Regions from separate parts of the Carnobacterium antarcticum genome, predicted to be linked through region 3. Evidence: a T-box and tRNA genes for the amino acid it is inferred to sense, from the RefSeq annotation. Region 3 holds a T-box; the other regions hold tRNA genes.

Region 1 (4,197 bases), 400 kb from region 3:
TTGCGTGCTTTTACACACCTGACGGTTTTCAAGACCGTTCCCTTCAGCCAGACTTGGGTAATCCTCCATAATTCCAACTGTTATAACAACTTACTGCATTCAATTATAAGCAATTCATTGCTATGACCCGTACGGGATTCGAACCCGTGATACCGCCGTGAAAGGGCGGTGTCTTAACCACTTGACCAACGGGCCTTGTTTCAAATATTAAAAACGGAGAAGGAGGGATTCGAACCCTCGCGCCGCGTTAGCGACCTACACCCTTAGCAGGGGCGCCTCTTGAGCCTCTTGAGTACTTCCCCAAATCCAATAACTAAAATATATATTTCAATGGGCCTAAATGGACTCGAACCATCGACCTCACGCTTATCAGGCGTGCGCTCTAACCAGCTGAGCTATAGGCCCATAAAAAAAGCGGGTGACGAGAATCGAACTCGCATCAACAGCTTGGAAGGCTGTGGTTTTACCACTAAACTACACCCGCAAAAACGGTCTCGACGGGAATCGAACCCGCGATCTTCTGCGTGACAGGCAGACATGTTAACCCCTACACCACGAGACCTTTTTTTGCATTGTACTATTTATTTATCATATGCGTTCTATGATAATAATTGCGGGGACAGGATTTGAACCTGTGACCTTCGGGTTATGAGCCCGACGAGCTGCCAACTGCTCCACCCCGCGATAATAAGAATAAAAAATGAAGATAAGGAGGATAAGAGATTCGAACTCTTGCGTGCTTTTACACACCTGACGGTTTTCAAGACCGTTCCCTTCAGCCAGACTTGGGTAATCCTCCGTTATAATGTATACAAGGTAATCAATCATAAAAGATACGACTAATGGACCTTGCAGGACTCGAACCTGCGACCGGACGGTTATGAGCCGTCTGCTCTAACCAACTGAGCTAAAGGTCCAAGCTCTTTCAATTGTAATAGCGGCGAAGGGGATCGAACCCCCGACCTCCCGGGTATGAACCGGACGCTCTAGCCAGCTGAGCTACACCGCCAAAATATCTAATAATTAAAAACTTAAAAGTGGAGCCTAGCGGGATCGAACCGCTGACCTCCTGCGTGCAAGGCAGGCGCTCTCCCAGCTGAGCTAAGGCCCCAACATTTTAAATCGGGAAGACAGGATTCGAACCTGCGACCCCTTGGTCCCAAACCAAGTGCTCTACCAAGCTGAGCTACTTCCCGTATGTTGAAATCTGGTATTTCCATTCTTGATTATGTAAAATGGAATGCACCCAAGAGGAGTCGAACCTCTAACCGCCTGATTCGTAGTCAGGTACTCTATCCAATTGAGCTATGGGTGCTGAATAATGGTGCCGAGGGCCGGAATCGAACCGGCACGGTGATCACTCACCGCAGGATTTTAAGTCCTGTGCGTCTACCTGTTCCGCCACCCCGGCATTTAGAACAAGCAATGATTTTTTCAAATCTTGCTTACTAGTTGGTCTAGTAAGCGGAAGACGGGGTTCGAACCCGCGACCTCCACCTTGGCAAGGTGGCGTTCTACCACTGAACTACTTCCGCAAATGGTGCCGGCTAAAGGAGTTGAACCCTCGACCCTCTGATTACAAATCAGATGCTCTACCAACTGAGCTAAGCCGGCTAATACAGTAAAAAGAATAAATGGTGCGGGTGAAGGGACTTGAACCCCCACGTCTCTCGACGCTAGATCCTAAATCTAGTGCGTCTGCCAATTCCGCCACACCCGCTAAGCGTAGCATAACTATCCATCATAGATGTTTAGTTATGAGTCATGCAGGATTCGAACCTGCGACCCTCTGATTAAAAGTCAGATGCTCTACCAACTGAGCTAATGACTCATGGTGGAGGTTAACGGGATCGAACCGCTGACCCTCTGCTTGTAAGGCAGATGCTCTCCCAGCTGAGCTAAACCTCCATGGGATAAATTAAATTTAATGAATCAATGCGCGGCAGCGTCCTACTCTCACAAAGGGAAACCCTTCACTACCATCGGCGCTAAGAAGCTTAACTGCTGTGTTCGGCATGGGAACAGGTGTGACCTTCTTGCCGTCACCACCGCACATTTTTTCATCAAGAGAACGGTGTTCTCTCAAAACTGGATAGTGTTTTTCTTTTGCAACATCGTGTCGAAACCAAGACACCGTTTAAAAAATTGGTTAAGTCCTCGACCGATTAGTATTGGTCCGCTCCATACATCGCTGTACTTCCACTTCCAACCTATCTACCTGATCATCTCTCAGGGGTCTTACTCACTTACGTGATGGGAAATCTCATCTTGAGGGGGGCTTCACGCTTAGATGCTTTCAGCGTTTATCCCGTCCACACATAGCTACCCAGCGATGCTCTTGGCAGAACAACTGGTACACCAGCGGTGTGTCCATCCCGGTCCTCTCGTACTAAGGACAGCTCCTCTCAAATTTCCTGCGCCCGCGACGGATAGGGACCGAACTGTCTCACGACGTTCTGAACCCAGCTCGCGTACCGCTTTAATGGGCGAACAGCCCAACCCTTGGGACCGACTACAGCCCCAGGATGCGATGAGCCGACATCGAGGTGCCAAACCTCCCCGTCGATGTGGACTCTTGGGGGAGATAAGCCTGTTATCCCCAGGGTAGCTTTTATCCGTTGAGCGATGGCCCTTCCATGCGGAACCACCGGATCACTAAGCCCGACTTTCGTCCCTGCTCGACTTGTAGGTCTCGCAGTCAAGCTCCCTTCTGCCTTTACACTCTACGAATGATTTCCAACCATTCTGAGGGAACCTTTGGGCGCCTCCGTTACTCTTTAGGAGGCGACCGCCCCAGTCAAACTGCCCGTCAGACACTGTCTCCCAGCCAGATCATGGCTGTGGGTTAGAGTGGTCATACAGCAAGGGTAGTATCCCACCAACGCCTCCACCAAGACTAGCGTCCTGGTTTCATCGGCTCCTACCTATCCTGTACAAGCTGTACAAACACTCAATATCAAACTGCAGTAAAGCTCCATGGGGTCTTTCCGTCCTGTCGCGGGTAACCTGCATCTTCACAGGTACTATAATTTCACCGAGTCTCTCGTTGAGACAGTGCCCAAATCATTACGCCTTTCGTGCGGGTCGGAACTTACCCGACAAGGAATTTCGCTACCTTAGGACCGTTATAGTTACGGCCGCCGTTTACTGGGGCTTCAATTCTGAGCTTCGCTCGAAAGCTAACCCATCCTCTTAACCTTCCAGCACCGGGCAGGCGTCAGCCCCTATACGTCATCTTTCGATTTAGCAGAGACCTGTGTTTTTGATAAACAGTTGCTTGGGCCTATTCACTGCGGCTGACCAAATGGTCAGCACCCCTTCTCCCGAAGTTACGGGGTCATTTTGCCGAGTTCCTTAACGAGAGTTCACTCGCACACCTTAGGATTCTCTCCTCGACTACCTGTGTCGGTTTGCGGTACGGGCCGTTTGTTTCTCACTAGAAGCTTTTCTTGACAGTGTGACATCGGGAACTTCGGTACTTAATTTCCCTCCCCATCACAACTTGTCCTTAGAGAAGCAAGCATTTGACTCGCTTCAAGACTTGTTGCTTGGACGCACATATCCAACAGTGCGTATTCCTTAGCCTACTGTGTCCCTCCATTGCTCAAACAAAACAAACGGGTACAGGAATCTCAACCTGTTATCCATCGTCTACGCCTATCGGCCTCGACTTAGGTCCCGACTAACCCTGGGAGGACGAGCCTTCCCCAGGAAACCTTAGTCATTCGGTGGACGGGATTCTCACCCGTCTTTCGCTACTCATACCGGCATTCTCACTTCTAAGCGCTCCACCAGTCCTCACGGTCTAGCTTCGACGCCCTTAGAACGCTCTCCTACCATAGAACCTAAGTTCTATCCACAGCTTCGGTGTTATGTTTAGCCCCGGTAAATTTTCGGCGCAGGGTCACTCGACTAGTGAGCTATTACGCACTCTTTAAATGATGGCTGCTTCTGAGCCAACATCCTAGTTGTCTAAGCAACCCCACATCCTTTTCCACTTAACATAAACTTTGGGACCTTAGCTGGTGGTCTGGGCTGTTTCCCTCTCGACTACGGATCTTATCACTCGTAGTCTGACTCCCGGATATAAATCAATGGCATTCGGAGTTTATCTGAATTCGGTAACCCGAGAAGGGCCCCTAGTCCAAACAGTTGCTCTACCTCCATGATTCTTATTCCGAGGCTAGCCCTAAAGCT
Region 2 (4,197 bases), 530 kb from region 3:
CCCACCTATTTACTGCTTAAAAAGCAGCGATTCATGTGCAAAGAATGCGAGGCTACATTTACTGCGAAAACGCCTCTATTGAAAGAAAATTGTTTTATTTCAAATCATGTAAAAGCACAAATTTTAGATAAATCGTCTATGGCTCAATCTATAAAAGATATCTCTAGTCAAACGGGAGTTTCTTCAGCAACGACGCAGCGCGTTATTAACGAGCAAGCTAAGAATTACAAACCGCATTACTTCTGGCTTCCTAAACATCTTTCGTTTGACGAGTTTAAGTATGCCAATAGCACAATGGCTTTTGAATACATTGATGCCGAAAAAGGAACGATCATTGATATCTTGCCTTCTCGAGACAGTCGAACGATAAAAGACCATTTCCTTTCACGGTATAGCCTAAAGGCTAGAAAAAAAGTAGAAACCATTACAGTCGATATGAACGCTGGTTACGTCAATTTTATTCCCATTCTTTTTCCAAACGCCAAGATCATTATTGATCGTTTTCATATTGTCCAGCTGATTAATCGTTCACTGAATCGTACAAGGATAACGGTTATGAATCAATTTCATACCTCAAATGGAGAAGATATGAAAAAGTACCGTCGATTAAAACGGTTTTGGAAAAAAATCTTAAAGAAAGAATCTGAACTGTCTTATACAACCTATACTTATTATGCTTTATTTGGTCTACGCTTAGAATCAGCGATCGTCGACGAACTGTTGGGCTACAACACCGTTCTGAAAGAGACTTATGAGGTGTATCAAACGATTCTAAAGGCTCTTGAAGAGAATGACTATGATGAGCTAGTAAAGATTTTAGAAAAAGATTATCCACTTATTTCAAAACCAATGAAGACGAGCCTCAAAACATTGAAAAAACATATGAAGCACATAAAAAATACCGTTACCTATAAGTATTCAAACGGAAAAATTGAAGGAATCAACAATAAGATCAAAGTTCTTAACCGTGTGGCCTACGGCTACCGAAACTTCGTGAACTATAAAAACCGTATTCTTCTGCATTTTAATATGAAACCAGCGGCTATTAAACAGAACGAAAAAACACTTTTCATAGCAGCATAACGCCTACCATGAAAAGTGTTCAAGTTTTTTTAATTAAATAAGGGACTAAAATTCTTTACCAACGTCAGTTGACGTAGAACCCTATTCGCTAACAGTTCCTACTGCCAAGCCTGTAGTGGACTTTCACCACCAAGTTATCACCCATGCCGGGCGCACCAAAAAAAGTCTCCAACAGTCCGAAGACTGCTGGAGACTTTAGGATACCGGCGGCCGGAATCGAACCGGCACGCCCTCGCGGGCACAGGATTTTGAGTCCAGCGCGTCTACCAATTCCGCCACGCCGGCAGGATGCTGACAACAGGCAATTCATTAGATAAGGCGGTAACCGGATTTGAACCGGTGATGAAGGTTTTGCAGACCTCTGCCTTACCACTTGGCTATACCGCCATCTTTAAAATTGAGTGTTGGGTTATTCTAAAAAACTGGGCTAGCTGGATTCGAACCAACGCATAAGGGAGTCAAAGTCCCTTGCCTTACCGCTTGGCTATAGCCCATAAATGAAAAAGGCGACTGATGGGGATCGAACCCACGTATGCCGGAACCACAATCCGGTGCGTTAACCACTTCGCCACAATCGCCGTAATGTAAAAGGTTAAATATAAAAATGGCAGGGATAGTAGGAATTGAACCCACACTAATGGTTTTGGAGACCATTGTTCTACCTTTAAACTATATCCCTATCAGTTTAGATGGGTTTTAAAAAAAAATGGTGGAGGGGGGCAGATTCGAACTGCCGAACCCGAAGGAGCGGATTTACAGTCCGCCGCGTTTAGCCACTTCGCTACCCCTCCAGTTGAAAAAAATGGTGGCCTGGGACAGAATCGAACTGCCGACACCTTGAGCTTCAATCAAGTGCTCTACCAACTGAGCTACCAGGCCATAATCGAACCTTTCGGTTCCGTAATGCTTGTATTAAAAAAATGGCGGTCTCGACGGGAATCGAACCCGCGATCTTCTGCGTGACAGGCAGACATGTTAACCCCTACACCACGAGACCGTTATAAAATTGTTCAATGGAGGTTAACGGGATCGAACCGCTGACCCTCTGCTTGTAAGGCAGATGCTCTCCCAGCTGAGCTAAACCTCCTAAATGACTCATGACCCGTACGGGATTCGAACCCGTGATACCGCCGTGAAAGGGCGGTGTCTTAACCACTTGACCAACGGGCCGAAACGCAATTTTGAAACGGAGAGTAAGGGATTCGAACCCTTGAGACAGTGTGCACCGCCTACATGATTTCCAATCATGCTCCTTCGGCCGCTCGGACAACTCTCCAAGTTGGTTCTTCGACACTCTCTTTTGTGTTTCTTTTTCATAGAAATCTATGGACTCCGCAAGCAGGATTCGAACCTGCGACATCATGATTAACAGTCATGCGCTCTACCAGCTGAGCTATTGCGGAATAATGATCAATGCGCGGCAGCGTCCTACTCTCACAAAGGGAAACCCTTCACTACCATCGGCGCTAAGAAGCTTAACTGCTGTGTTCGGCATGGGAACAGGTGTGACCTTCTTGCCGTCACCACCGCACATTGGTTCATCAAGAGAACGGTGTTCTCTCAAAACTGGATAGTGTTTTTCTCTTGCAACATCGTGTCGAAACCAAGACACCGTTTAAAAAATTGGTTAAGTCCTCGACCGATTAGTATTGGTCCGCTCCATACATCGCTGTACTTCCACTTCCAACCTATCTACCTGATCATCTCTCAGGGGTCTTACTCACTTGCGTGATGGGAAATCTCATCTTGAGGGGGGCTTCACGCTTAGATGCTTTCAGCGTTTATCCCGTCCACACATAGCTACCCAGCGATGCTCTTGGCAGAACAACTGGTACACCAGCGGTGTGTCCATCCCGGTCCTCTCGTACTAAGGACAGCTCCTCTCAAATTTCCTGCGCCCGCGACGGATAGGGACCGAACTGTCTCACGACGTTCTGAACCCAGCTCGCGTACCGCTTTAATGGGCGAACAGCCCAACCCTTGGGACCGACTACAGCCCCAGGATGCGATGAGCCGACATCGAGGTGCCAAACCTCCCCGTCGATGTGGACTCTTGGGGGAGATAAGCCTGTTATCCCCAGGGTAGCTTTTATCCGTTGAGCGATGGCCCTTCCATGCGGAACCACCGGATCACTAAGCCCGACTTTCGTCCCTGCTCGACTTGTAGGTCTCGCAGTCAAGCTCCCTTCTGCCTTTACACTCTACGAATGATTTCCAACCATTCTGAGGGAACCTTTGGGCGCCTCCGTTACTCTTTAGGAGGCGACCGCCCCAGTCAAACTGCCCGTCAGACACTGTCTCCCAGCCAGATCATGGCTGTGGGTTAGAGTGGTCATACAGCAAGGGTAGTATCCCACCAACGCCTCCACCAAGACTAGCGTCCTGGTTTCATCGGCTCCTACCTATCCTGTACAAGCTGTACAAACACTCAATATCAAACTGCAGTAAAGCTCCATGGGGTCTTTCCGTCCTGTCGCGGGTAACCTGCATCTTCACAGGTACTATAATTTCACCGAGTCTCTCGTTGAGACAGTGCCCAAATCATTACGCCTTTCGTGCGGGTCGGAACTTACCCGACAAGGAATTTCGCTACCTTAGGACCGTTATAGTTACGGCCGCCGTTTACTGGGGCTTCAATTCTGAGCTTCGCTCGAGAGCTAACCCATCCTCTTAACCTTCCAGCACCGGGCAGGCGTCAGCCCCTATACGTCATCTTTCGATTTAGCAGAGACCTGTGTTTTTGATAAACAGTTGCTTGGGCCTATTCACTGCGGCTGACCAAATGGTCAGCACCCCTTCTCCCGAAGTTACGGGGTCATTTTGCCGAGTTCCTTAACGAGAGTTCACTCGCACACCTTAGGATTCTCTCCTCGACTACCTGTGTCGGTTTGCGGTACGGGCCGTTTGTTTCTCACTAGAAGCTTTTCTTGACAGTGTGACATCAGGAACTTCGGTACTTAATTTCCCTCCCCATCACAACTTGTCCTTAGAGAAGCAAGCATTTGACTCGCTTCAAGACTTGTTGCTTGGACGCACATATCCAACAGTGCGTATTCCTTAGCCTACTGTGTCCCTCCATTGCTCAAACAAAACAAACGGGTACAGGAATCTCAA
Region 3 (4,197 bases):
ATAAATTTCAGCGCCTGTAATAACAGCGCTCATCGCTGTTTCAGGAGCTTCTACGTTACTGGAAATGGTTAGAACTTCCGGGTTGCAGAAACGTTCAATATACGAAACATTTTCTTTTAAGAACTGTTCTGCTGTTTCGTCATTGGTTTTGATCATCAGTTCAATCGGTTTTGATAAAGGCGTATTCACTTCTGAACGAATATTTCGAACCGAACGAATCAATTCCATCAAAATATCCATTCCTTTAGTAGCCGCTTCATCAGATAATTCTGGACGTACTACCGGATAATCCGCAATCACTAGCGACTCGCCTTCGTGGGGGATGTTTTCCCAAATTTCTTCCGTCACGAATGGCATAATCGGGTGCAGCAGGCGTAACGTTTGATCTAAAACATGAGCCAAAATACTTCTAGTCGTTTGTTTGGCTGTTTCATTTTCGCCAAACAATACTTCCTTACTCATTTCAATGTACCAGTCACAAAAATCATCCCAAATAAAATGATACAAAATCCGACCGGCTTCGCCGAACTCAAAACGTTCAGACGTATCAGTGACTTTTTGAATGGTTTCATTTAATTTAGTTAAAATCCAGCGATCCGCAACGGTTTTTTCACCAGTCAAATCTATTTGCTCAACAGTAAAGTTTTCCATATTCATCAATGCGAAACGACTAGCGTTCCAAATTTTATTGATGAAGTTCCAAGCAGCGTCCATTTTATCGTAACTGAAACGCACATCTTGACCAGGAGAAGATCCGTTCGATAAGAACCAGCGCAGTGCATCTGCACCATATTGATCGATCACATCCATCGGATCAATCCCATTGCCTAATGACTTACTCATTTTGCGTCCCTCTTCATCGCGAATCAGACCATGAATCAAAACGTTCTTAAACGGTCTTTTTCCAGTAAATTCCAAACTCTGGAAAATCATCCGGCTGACCCAGAAGAAAATAATGTCGTAGCCTGTAACCAATGTGTCCGTTGGGAAGTACCGTTTAAAATCTTCCGCTTCTTCATCTGGCCAGCCCATTGTTGAAAACGGCCATAAAGCTGAGCTAAACCAAGTGTCCAATACATCCGGATCTTGAACCCAATCCTCGCTGTTTTCCGGCGCTTCCATGCCGACATACAATTCGCCAGTCGTCTTATGGTACCAAGCCGGAATTCGATGTCCCCACCATAGTTGACGTGAAATAACCCAATCGTGAACATTTTCCATCCAACGCATATACGTATTCTCAAAACGATCAGGGACAAAAGACACTTTGTTATCTGTTTCTTGATTGTCTATCGCTTCTTTTGCTAAAGACTCCATTTTAACAAACCATTGTGTTGATAAACGCGGTTCGACTACTACTCCTGTACGTTCAGAATGTCCGACACTGTGAACCATTTTTTCAATTTTGATTAAATGACCTTCTGCTTCCAGATCTTTAACAACTGCTTTACGAGCTGCAAATCGATCCATTCCAGCATACTTGCCAGCCAGCTCATTCATCGTTCCATCTTCATGCATCACGTTGACACGCGGCAAATCATGACGGTTCCCGACTTCAAAGTCATTAGGGTCATGGGCAGGGGTGATCTTAACAACCCCTGTACCAAAGTCCTTTTCAACGTATTCATCAGCAACAATCGGTATTTCACGGTTCATTAACGGTAATAAAACAGTTTTCCCAATTAATTGCTGGTAACGTTCATCTTCAGGATGCACAGCAATTGCAGTATCGCCTAACATTGTTTCAGGACGAGTAGTAGCAATTTCAACAACACCGCTGCCATCGGACAACGGGTAGCTCATGTGGTAAAAAGCTCCTTCAACGTCTTTATGGATCACTTCAATATCTGATAAAGCTGTTTTAGCTTTTGGATCCCAGTTGATAATATACTCGCCGCGATAAATCAGTTTCTTTTCATACATTGTAACGAAAACTTTTTTTACGGCTTCTGACAAGCCGTCATCTAATGTAAAACGCTCGCGGCTGTAATCAACTGATATTCCAACTTTAGCCCATTGTTGGCGGATAACCTCTGCATATTCTTCTTTCCAATCCCAGACCGTTTCAATAAATTTTTCACGACCTAAATCATAGCGAGAAATGCCTTTTTCTGCTAATTTTTCTTCTACTTTTGCCTGAGTCGCAATTCCAGCGTGATCCATTCCAGGCAACCACAAAGTATCGTAGCCTTGCATGCGTTTTTGTCGAATAATGATGTCTTGCAAAGCTGTATCCCACGCATGCCCTAAATGAAGTTTTCCAGTAACATTTGGCGGAGGTATAACAATAGAGTAAGGTTGCTTTGTTTTGTCTCCACTTGGTTTAAACAAATCTTTTTCTAACCATTTTTCATAGCGGCCTGCTTCAACTTCTTTTGGTTGATATTTTGTCGCCATCTTCAGTTCATCTGCCATGTCCCTTAACCCCTTTTTCATTTTTTTAAAGCTGCTATTATATAAAACGACAAAAAAAGCACCCATCCTAATGTATAATCATTAGGACGAATGCTTTAGAATTCGCGGTACCACCTAGTTTGCATATTCGTTATTCCCGAATATACCTCTCTCTTCACGTTTTTAACGTAACGTCACTCCGTACAAGGTTACTCTTTCTTCACCCTGTCAGCTCCCAAGCTACCTTCATCTTATTTCGGTTAAGAACTCCCACCATCTGTTCTTTTCTCTATTAAACCAAAAATAACATTACTCTTCTTGTTCATCGCTTTTAAGTATGTCTTATTTTAGCATTGAAAAGGTGGTAATTCAATCCTGTATTTTATAATTCGGAATTAAACTCAACGAGCAGCTTTTGCAACTTCAATAGCTTTGTCATAGTTTGGTTCATCAACCATTTCAGATACGATTTCTTTGTAGATTAATTTTCCGCTTGCATCGATTACAAACACAGAACGCGCTAATACATTCATTTCAGGGACAAATAAACCGTATGCTTTGCCGAAAGAAGCATCCGTATCGTGCAACATCTCCATTTCGATACCTTCTCCAGCACACCAATTTTCTTGTTGTTCTTTTGTATTTGTTGAGATCGTCATTAACTGTACGCCTTCGATAGCACTTGCTGCTGAATTGAAAGCTTTCGTTTGAACCGCACAAACACGTGTATCAATGTCCGGTACGACACTGATTAAAACAACTTTTCCGTTAAATTGTTTCAATTCAATGGTCTCATCTTTTAAATTTTTCACTGAAAAATCCGGTGCTTGTTCTCCCACTGCGGGTTGCGTGCCTTCAACTTTAAAAGGAGTGCCTTTTCTTGTGATTTCCATGTATATCGCTCCTATTCATATATAAACCTACTTCTTTAGTATACGCTGGCTGGAAAGAAAAATGCAACCTTTACCATTTTAATTGCTTCACTAACTACAAAGCGAATACCTATTTAACTACTGGATGAAGCAGCCAGTCATTGTAACAAACCAACGTTAAAATTTCACTGGTTAAGTCAATATACCGGATATCCACGTGTTCCGGCACATTAACCCTTCCTGGAGCAAAATTTAATATCGCCGTAATCCCTCCATCTACCAACATCTCTACTGCCTCTTGAGAAAATTCGCTAGGGACCGTAGAGATGGCCACATGAATTTCTTCTCTTAGTAACACTTCTTTCATCTGATCAATCGAATAAACCGGAACTCCTGATAATATTTTGCCGGAATTCTCTTCACATTTCTCGAAGCCGCATGTAATTTTCAAATTTTGATCTCTACGGAAATTATTTTCGATTAACGCTTTCCCAAGGTTTCCAACTCCGATTAAAGCAATCTTAATGATTTTATTCACATTCAATAACTCATTAAATACTTTTGTAACATAATCTACCTCATAACCGTATCCGCTTCTGCCTAATTCCCCGAAATGAGAAAAATCACGTCGAATAGTTGCAGAAGGAATCTGCGTTAACTGACTGATTTCATTTGATTTTATTCGCTTTACTCCGCTATCTTGCAACTTTTTTAAACAACGATAATAAATAGGCATTCTTCTGGCTGTTGCTTTTGGAATCTGACTTCCCATTTGTTCCTCTTTCACTAAAAGCCCTCCTCTTTTGCACCCTTTCTCTTTGCATCATATCATTACAATTGCATAAACTCAATCTTTTTGTGATTAACATCACATTCAATTTCATATGGTTAATCTATTTCTCAATAAAATTCCTATTGAATTGAAACGAAA
Region 4 (4,197 bases), 550 kb from region 3:
TTTCCCAATTTTTGATGAGGCGTCTCAGCGTTTTCCTCAAATCAAGAAGCAAACCTTATTTAAAACTAACTGATTTAGAAACTTCAAGCGACTAGAATTATAAGCATTATTAAAAACCAAAAATGTGCATTGAAGGCAGTGGACATTAGGAATTGAGGATTGATCGAGTTAATTAAAAAGAAAACAAAAAGTCGGCTGGTCCTTCACTCTATCTTTAAATTACTTCTAACGCTCTCCAAAAATTTCTTTGCAGCATTTGAATGAATCTGATTCTTCTTCCAAACGATCGTCAATTTTGCTTCTAGACTTGGTTCTAAAGGACGAAAACAAAGATCACTCTCTCCAGTGGTATTTATCAGACCATACAAACACAACGCATAACCAACTCCTTCGCTTACCAACAAAGACGCATTATAAAGTAAGTTGTATGTTGCGACTATGTTATACTGCTCCAAATTATTGCCTAGCCAGTTTGATAATTCATTGGCTACATGTGTTTGACGAGACACGATCAACGGTAATCCCTTCAAATCACTTGAAACGATAACATCTTTCTTTGCTAAAGAACTGCTGTCTTGCATCAAAAGTCCCCATATATCTCTATCAGGCAAGCGGATAGCATCATATTTTTGTTTATCTGAAGGATCGATCACAATCCCGAAATCTAATAACCCATTATCTAATTTTTCCGCCAATTCGTCCGCATTGCCGCTATATAGATGAATACGAACTTCAGGATACTCATCCATTATCTCTTTGCTTATTTTGGCGATCAGCCTCATTGCCTTACTTTCACCGCCACCGATATAAATATCGCCGCTAACAACTTCTGCTTCTTTAAGGTTTAAAGTTGTTTTATCTACCAAGGACAAAATCTCTTTTGCTCGATTAACTAAATATACTCCTTCTTCTGTCAAACTTATTTTTCTGTTGCCGCGAATAAATAAAATAATGCCTAACTCTTCTTCCAGTTCCTTAAGCTGTCTGGAAAGTGTCGGTTGGGAAAGATGCAACAACTGAGCTGCTGCTGAAATACTCTCCTCTTGTGCAACAGCTAAAAAATAGCGCAAGACACGAATTTCCATACATTTTCCTCCTATGTTTGATTGCTATATAGAGTCCTTCAAATAGGTATTTAACATCTCAACTATATCATTCTATGATATAGTTAGCCATTAAGTAAGGACTTAAGAAGGAAAACTATTTGTTTAATACTATAGGTGCTTTAGCGGATATATTTTTGTTCAGCTGAATAAAAATATTTGGTTCTGCACCTAATTGTCATTATCATTCATACGTACGTGTAACAGTACTTTATAGAACAAATAAAAAAGCCCCGACAGTCCGAAGACTGTTGGAGCTTTTAGGATACCGGCGGCCGGAATCGAACCGGCACGCCCTCGCGGGCACAGGATTTTGAGTCCAGCGCGTCTACCAATTCCGCCACGCCGGCAGGATGCTGACAACAGGCAATTCATTAGATAAGGCGGTAACCGGATTTGAACCGGTGATGAAGGTTTTGCAGACCTCTGCCTTACCACTTGGCTATACCGCCATCTTTAAAATTGAGTGTTGGGTTATTCTAAAAAACTGGGCTAGCTGGATTCGAACCAACGCATAAGGGAGTCAAAGTCCCTTGCCTTACCGCTTGGCTATAGCCCATAAATGAAAAAGGCGACTGATGGGGATCGAACCCACGTATGCCGGAACCACAATCCGGTGCGTTAACCACTTCGCCACAATCGCCGTAATGTAAAAGGTTAAATATAAAAATGGCAGGGATAGTAGGAATTGAACCCACACTAATGGTTTTGGAGACCATTGTTCTACCTTTAAACTATATCCCTATCAGTTTAGATGGGTTTTAAAAAAAAATGGTGGAGGGGGGCAGATTCGAACTGCCGAACCCGAAGGAGCGGATTTACAGTCCGCCGCGTTTAGCCACTTCGCTACCCCTCCAGTTGAAAAAAATGGTGGCCTGGGACAGAATCGAACTGCCGACACCTTGAGCTTCAATCAAGTGCTCTACCAACTGAGCTACCAGGCCATAATCGAACCTTTCGGTTCCGTAATGCTTGTATTAAAAAAATGGCGGTCTCGACGGGAATCGAACCCGCGATCTTCTGCGTGACAGGCAGACATGTTAACCCCTACACCACGAGACCGTTATAAAATTGTTCAATGGAGGTTAACGGGATCGAACCGCTGACCCTCTGCTTGTAAGGCAGATGCTCTCCCAGCTGAGCTAAACCTCCTAAATGACTCATGACCCGTACGGGATTCGAACCCGTGATACCGCCGTGAAAGGGCGGTGTCTTAACCACTTGACCAACGGGCCGAAACGCAATTTTGAAACGGAGAGTAAGGGATTCGAACCCTTGAGACAGTGTGCACCGCCTACATGATTTCCAATCATGCTCCTTCGGCCGCTCGGACAACTCTCCAAGTTGGTTCTTCGACACTCTCTTTTGTGTTTCTTTTTCATAGAAATCTATGGACTCCGCAAGCAGGATTCGAACCTGCGACATCATGATTAACAGTCATGCGCTCTACCAGCTGAGCTATTGCGGAATAATGATCAATGCGCGGCAGCGTCCTACTCTCACAAAGGGAAACCCTTCACTACCATCGGCGCTAAGAAGCTTAACTGCTGTGTTCGGCATGGGAACAGGTGTGACCTTCTTGCCGTCACCACCGCACATTGGTTCATCAAGAGAACGGTGTTCTCTCAAAACTGGATAGTGTTTTTCTCTTGCAACATCGTGTCGAAACCAAGACACCGTTTAAAAAATTGGTTAAGTCCTCGACCGATTAGTATTGGTCCGCTCCATACATCGCTGTACTTCCACTTCCAACCTATCTACCTGATCATCTCTCAGGGGTCTTACTCACTTGCGTGATGGGAAATCTCATCTTGAGGGGGGCTTCACGCTTAGATGCTTTCAGCGTTTATCCCGTCCACACATAGCTACCCAGCGATGCTCTTGGCAGAACAACTGGTACACCAGCGGTGTGTCCATCCCGGTCCTCTCGTACTAAGGACAGCTCCTCTCAAATTTCCTGCGCCCGCGACGGATAGGGACCGAACTGTCTCACGACGTTCTGAACCCAGCTCGCGTACCGCTTTAATGGGCGAACAGCCCAACCCTTGGGACCGACTACAGCCCCAGGATGCGATGAGCCGACATCGAGGTGCCAAACCTCCCCGTCGATGTGGACTCTTGGGGGAGATAAGCCTGTTATCCCCAGGGTAGCTTTTATCCGTTGAGCGATGGCCCTTCCATGCGGAACCACCGGATCACTAAGCCCGACTTTCGTCCCTGCTCGACTTGTAGGTCTCGCAGTCAAGCTCCCTTCTGCCTTTACACTCTACGAATGATTTCCAACCATTCTGAGGGAACCTTTGGGCGCCTCCGTTACTCTTTAGGAGGCGACCGCCCCAGTCAAACTGCCCGTCAGACACTGTCTCCCAGCCAGATCATGGCTGTGGGTTAGAGTGGTCATACAGCAAGGGTAGTATCCCACCAACGCCTCCACCAAGACTAGCGTCCTGGTTTCATCGGCTCCTACCTATCCTGTACAAGCTGTACAAACACTCAATATCAAACTGCAGTAAAGCTCCATGGGGTCTTTCCGTCCTGTCGCGGGTAACCTGCATCTTCACAGGTACTATAATTTCACCGAGTCTCTCGTTGAGACAGTGCCCAAATCATTACGCCTTTCGTGCGGGTCGGAACTTACCCGACAAGGAATTTCGCTACCTTAGGACCGTTATAGTTACGGCCGCCGTTTACTGGGGCTTCAATTCTGAGCTTCGCTCGAGAGCTAACCCATCCTCTTAACCTTCCAGCACCGGGCAGGCGTCAGCCCCTATACGTCATCTTTCGATTTAGCAGAGACCTGTGTTTTTGATAAACAGTTGCTTGGGCCTATTCACTGCGGCTGACCAAATGGTCAGCACCCCTTCTCCCGAAGTTACGGGGTCATTTTGCCGAGTTCCTTAACGAGAGTTCACTCGCACACCTTAGGATTCTCTCCTCGACTACCTGTGTCGGTTTGCGGTACGGGCCGTTTGTTTCTCACTAGAAGCTTTTCTTGACAGTGTGACATCAGGAACTTCGGTACTTAATTTCCCTCCCCATCACAACTTGTCCTTAGAGAAGCAAGCATTTGACTCGCTTCAAGACTTGTTGCTTG

Evidence for each region. A T-box is a leader RNA that pairs with one kind of tRNA and senses whether it is charged. The one in region 3 lies ahead of NY10_RS00920 (valine--tRNA ligase), so its partner is inferred to be a tRNA-Val.
Region 1: it has a tRNA-Val gene. The T-box ahead of NY10_RS00920 (valine--tRNA ligase) is inferred to sense a tRNA for this amino acid. The anticodon was not compared.
Region 2: it has a tRNA-Val gene. The T-box ahead of NY10_RS00920 (valine--tRNA ligase) is inferred to sense a tRNA for this amino acid. The anticodon was not compared.
Region 4: it has a tRNA-Val gene. The T-box ahead of NY10_RS00920 (valine--tRNA ligase) is inferred to sense a tRNA for this amino acid. The anticodon was not compared.

The regions. Positions count from the first base shown of each region.
Region 1 covers NZ_CP010796.1:2,367,064-2,371,260, reverse strand. Annotated here, with positions in the region: tRNA gene NY10_RS11285 (tRNA-Ser) at 1-67, opposite strand, end outside; tRNA gene NY10_RS11280 (tRNA-Glu) at 124-195, opposite strand; tRNA gene NY10_RS11275 (tRNA-Ser) at 215-302, opposite strand; tRNA gene NY10_RS11270 (tRNA-Ile) at 332-405, opposite strand; tRNA gene NY10_RS11265 (tRNA-Gly) at 414-484, opposite strand; tRNA gene NY10_RS11260 (tRNA-Asp) at 490-562, opposite strand; tRNA gene NY10_RS11255 (tRNA-Met) at 612-684, opposite strand; tRNA gene NY10_RS11250 (tRNA-Ser) at 710-799, opposite strand; tRNA gene NY10_RS11245 (tRNA-Ile) at 844-917, opposite strand; tRNA gene NY10_RS11240 (tRNA-Met) at 936-1,009, opposite strand; tRNA gene NY10_RS11235 (tRNA-Ala) at 1,039-1,111, opposite strand; tRNA gene NY10_RS11230 (tRNA-Pro) at 1,123-1,196, opposite strand; tRNA gene NY10_RS11225 (tRNA-Arg) at 1,242-1,315, opposite strand; tRNA gene NY10_RS11220 (tRNA-Leu) at 1,323-1,411, opposite strand; tRNA gene NY10_RS11215 (tRNA-Gly) at 1,464-1,535, opposite strand; tRNA gene NY10_RS11210 (tRNA-Thr) at 1,539-1,614, opposite strand; tRNA gene NY10_RS11205 (tRNA-Leu) at 1,636-1,720, opposite strand; tRNA gene NY10_RS11200 (tRNA-Lys) at 1,759-1,831, opposite strand; tRNA gene NY10_RS11195 (tRNA-Val) at 1,833-1,908, opposite strand; rRNA gene rrf (5S ribosomal RNA) at 1,938-2,053, opposite strand; rRNA gene NY10_RS11185 (23S ribosomal RNA) at 2,146-4,197, opposite strand, start outside.
Region 2 covers NZ_CP010796.1:690,905-695,101, forward strand. Annotated here, with positions in the region: gene NY10_RS03480 (ISL3 family transposase) at 1-1,083, shown strand, start outside; tRNA gene NY10_RS03485 (tRNA-Leu) at 1,285-1,368, opposite strand; tRNA gene NY10_RS03490 (tRNA-Cys) at 1,400-1,470, opposite strand; tRNA gene NY10_RS03495 (tRNA-Gln) at 1,506-1,577, opposite strand; tRNA gene NY10_RS03500 (tRNA-His) at 1,589-1,661, opposite strand; tRNA gene NY10_RS03505 (tRNA-Trp) at 1,689-1,762, opposite strand; tRNA gene NY10_RS03510 (tRNA-Tyr) at 1,791-1,874, opposite strand; tRNA gene NY10_RS03515 (tRNA-Phe) at 1,887-1,962, opposite strand; tRNA gene NY10_RS03520 (tRNA-Asp) at 2,005-2,080, opposite strand; tRNA gene NY10_RS03525 (tRNA-Val) at 2,098-2,170, opposite strand; tRNA gene NY10_RS03530 (tRNA-Glu) at 2,182-2,253, opposite strand; tRNA gene NY10_RS03535 (tRNA-Ser) at 2,271-2,359, opposite strand; tRNA gene NY10_RS03540 (tRNA-Asn) at 2,414-2,486, opposite strand; rRNA gene rrf (5S ribosomal RNA) at 2,499-2,614, opposite strand; rRNA gene NY10_RS03550 (23S ribosomal RNA) at 2,707-4,197, opposite strand, start outside.
Region 3 covers NZ_CP010796.1:157,449-161,645, reverse strand. Annotated here, with positions in the region: gene NY10_RS00920 (valine--tRNA ligase) at 1-2,415, opposite strand, end outside; T-box leader at 2,495-2,729, opposite strand; gene tpx (thiol peroxidase) at 2,796-3,287, opposite strand; gene NY10_RS00910 (redox-sensing transcriptional repressor Rex) at 3,397-4,038, opposite strand.
Region 4 covers NZ_CP010796.1:705,954-710,150, forward strand. Annotated here, with positions in the region: gene NY10_RS03585 (LysR family transcriptional regulator) at 204-1,085, opposite strand; tRNA gene NY10_RS03590 (tRNA-Leu) at 1,370-1,453, opposite strand; tRNA gene NY10_RS03595 (tRNA-Cys) at 1,485-1,555, opposite strand; tRNA gene NY10_RS03600 (tRNA-Gln) at 1,591-1,662, opposite strand; tRNA gene NY10_RS03605 (tRNA-His) at 1,674-1,746, opposite strand; tRNA gene NY10_RS03610 (tRNA-Trp) at 1,774-1,847, opposite strand; tRNA gene NY10_RS03615 (tRNA-Tyr) at 1,876-1,959, opposite strand; tRNA gene NY10_RS03620 (tRNA-Phe) at 1,972-2,047, opposite strand; tRNA gene NY10_RS03625 (tRNA-Asp) at 2,090-2,165, opposite strand; tRNA gene NY10_RS03630 (tRNA-Val) at 2,183-2,255, opposite strand; tRNA gene NY10_RS03635 (tRNA-Glu) at 2,267-2,338, opposite strand; tRNA gene NY10_RS03640 (tRNA-Ser) at 2,356-2,444, opposite strand; tRNA gene NY10_RS03645 (tRNA-Asn) at 2,499-2,571, opposite strand; rRNA gene rrf (5S ribosomal RNA) at 2,584-2,699, opposite strand; rRNA gene NY10_RS03655 (23S ribosomal RNA) at 2,792-4,197, opposite strand, start outside.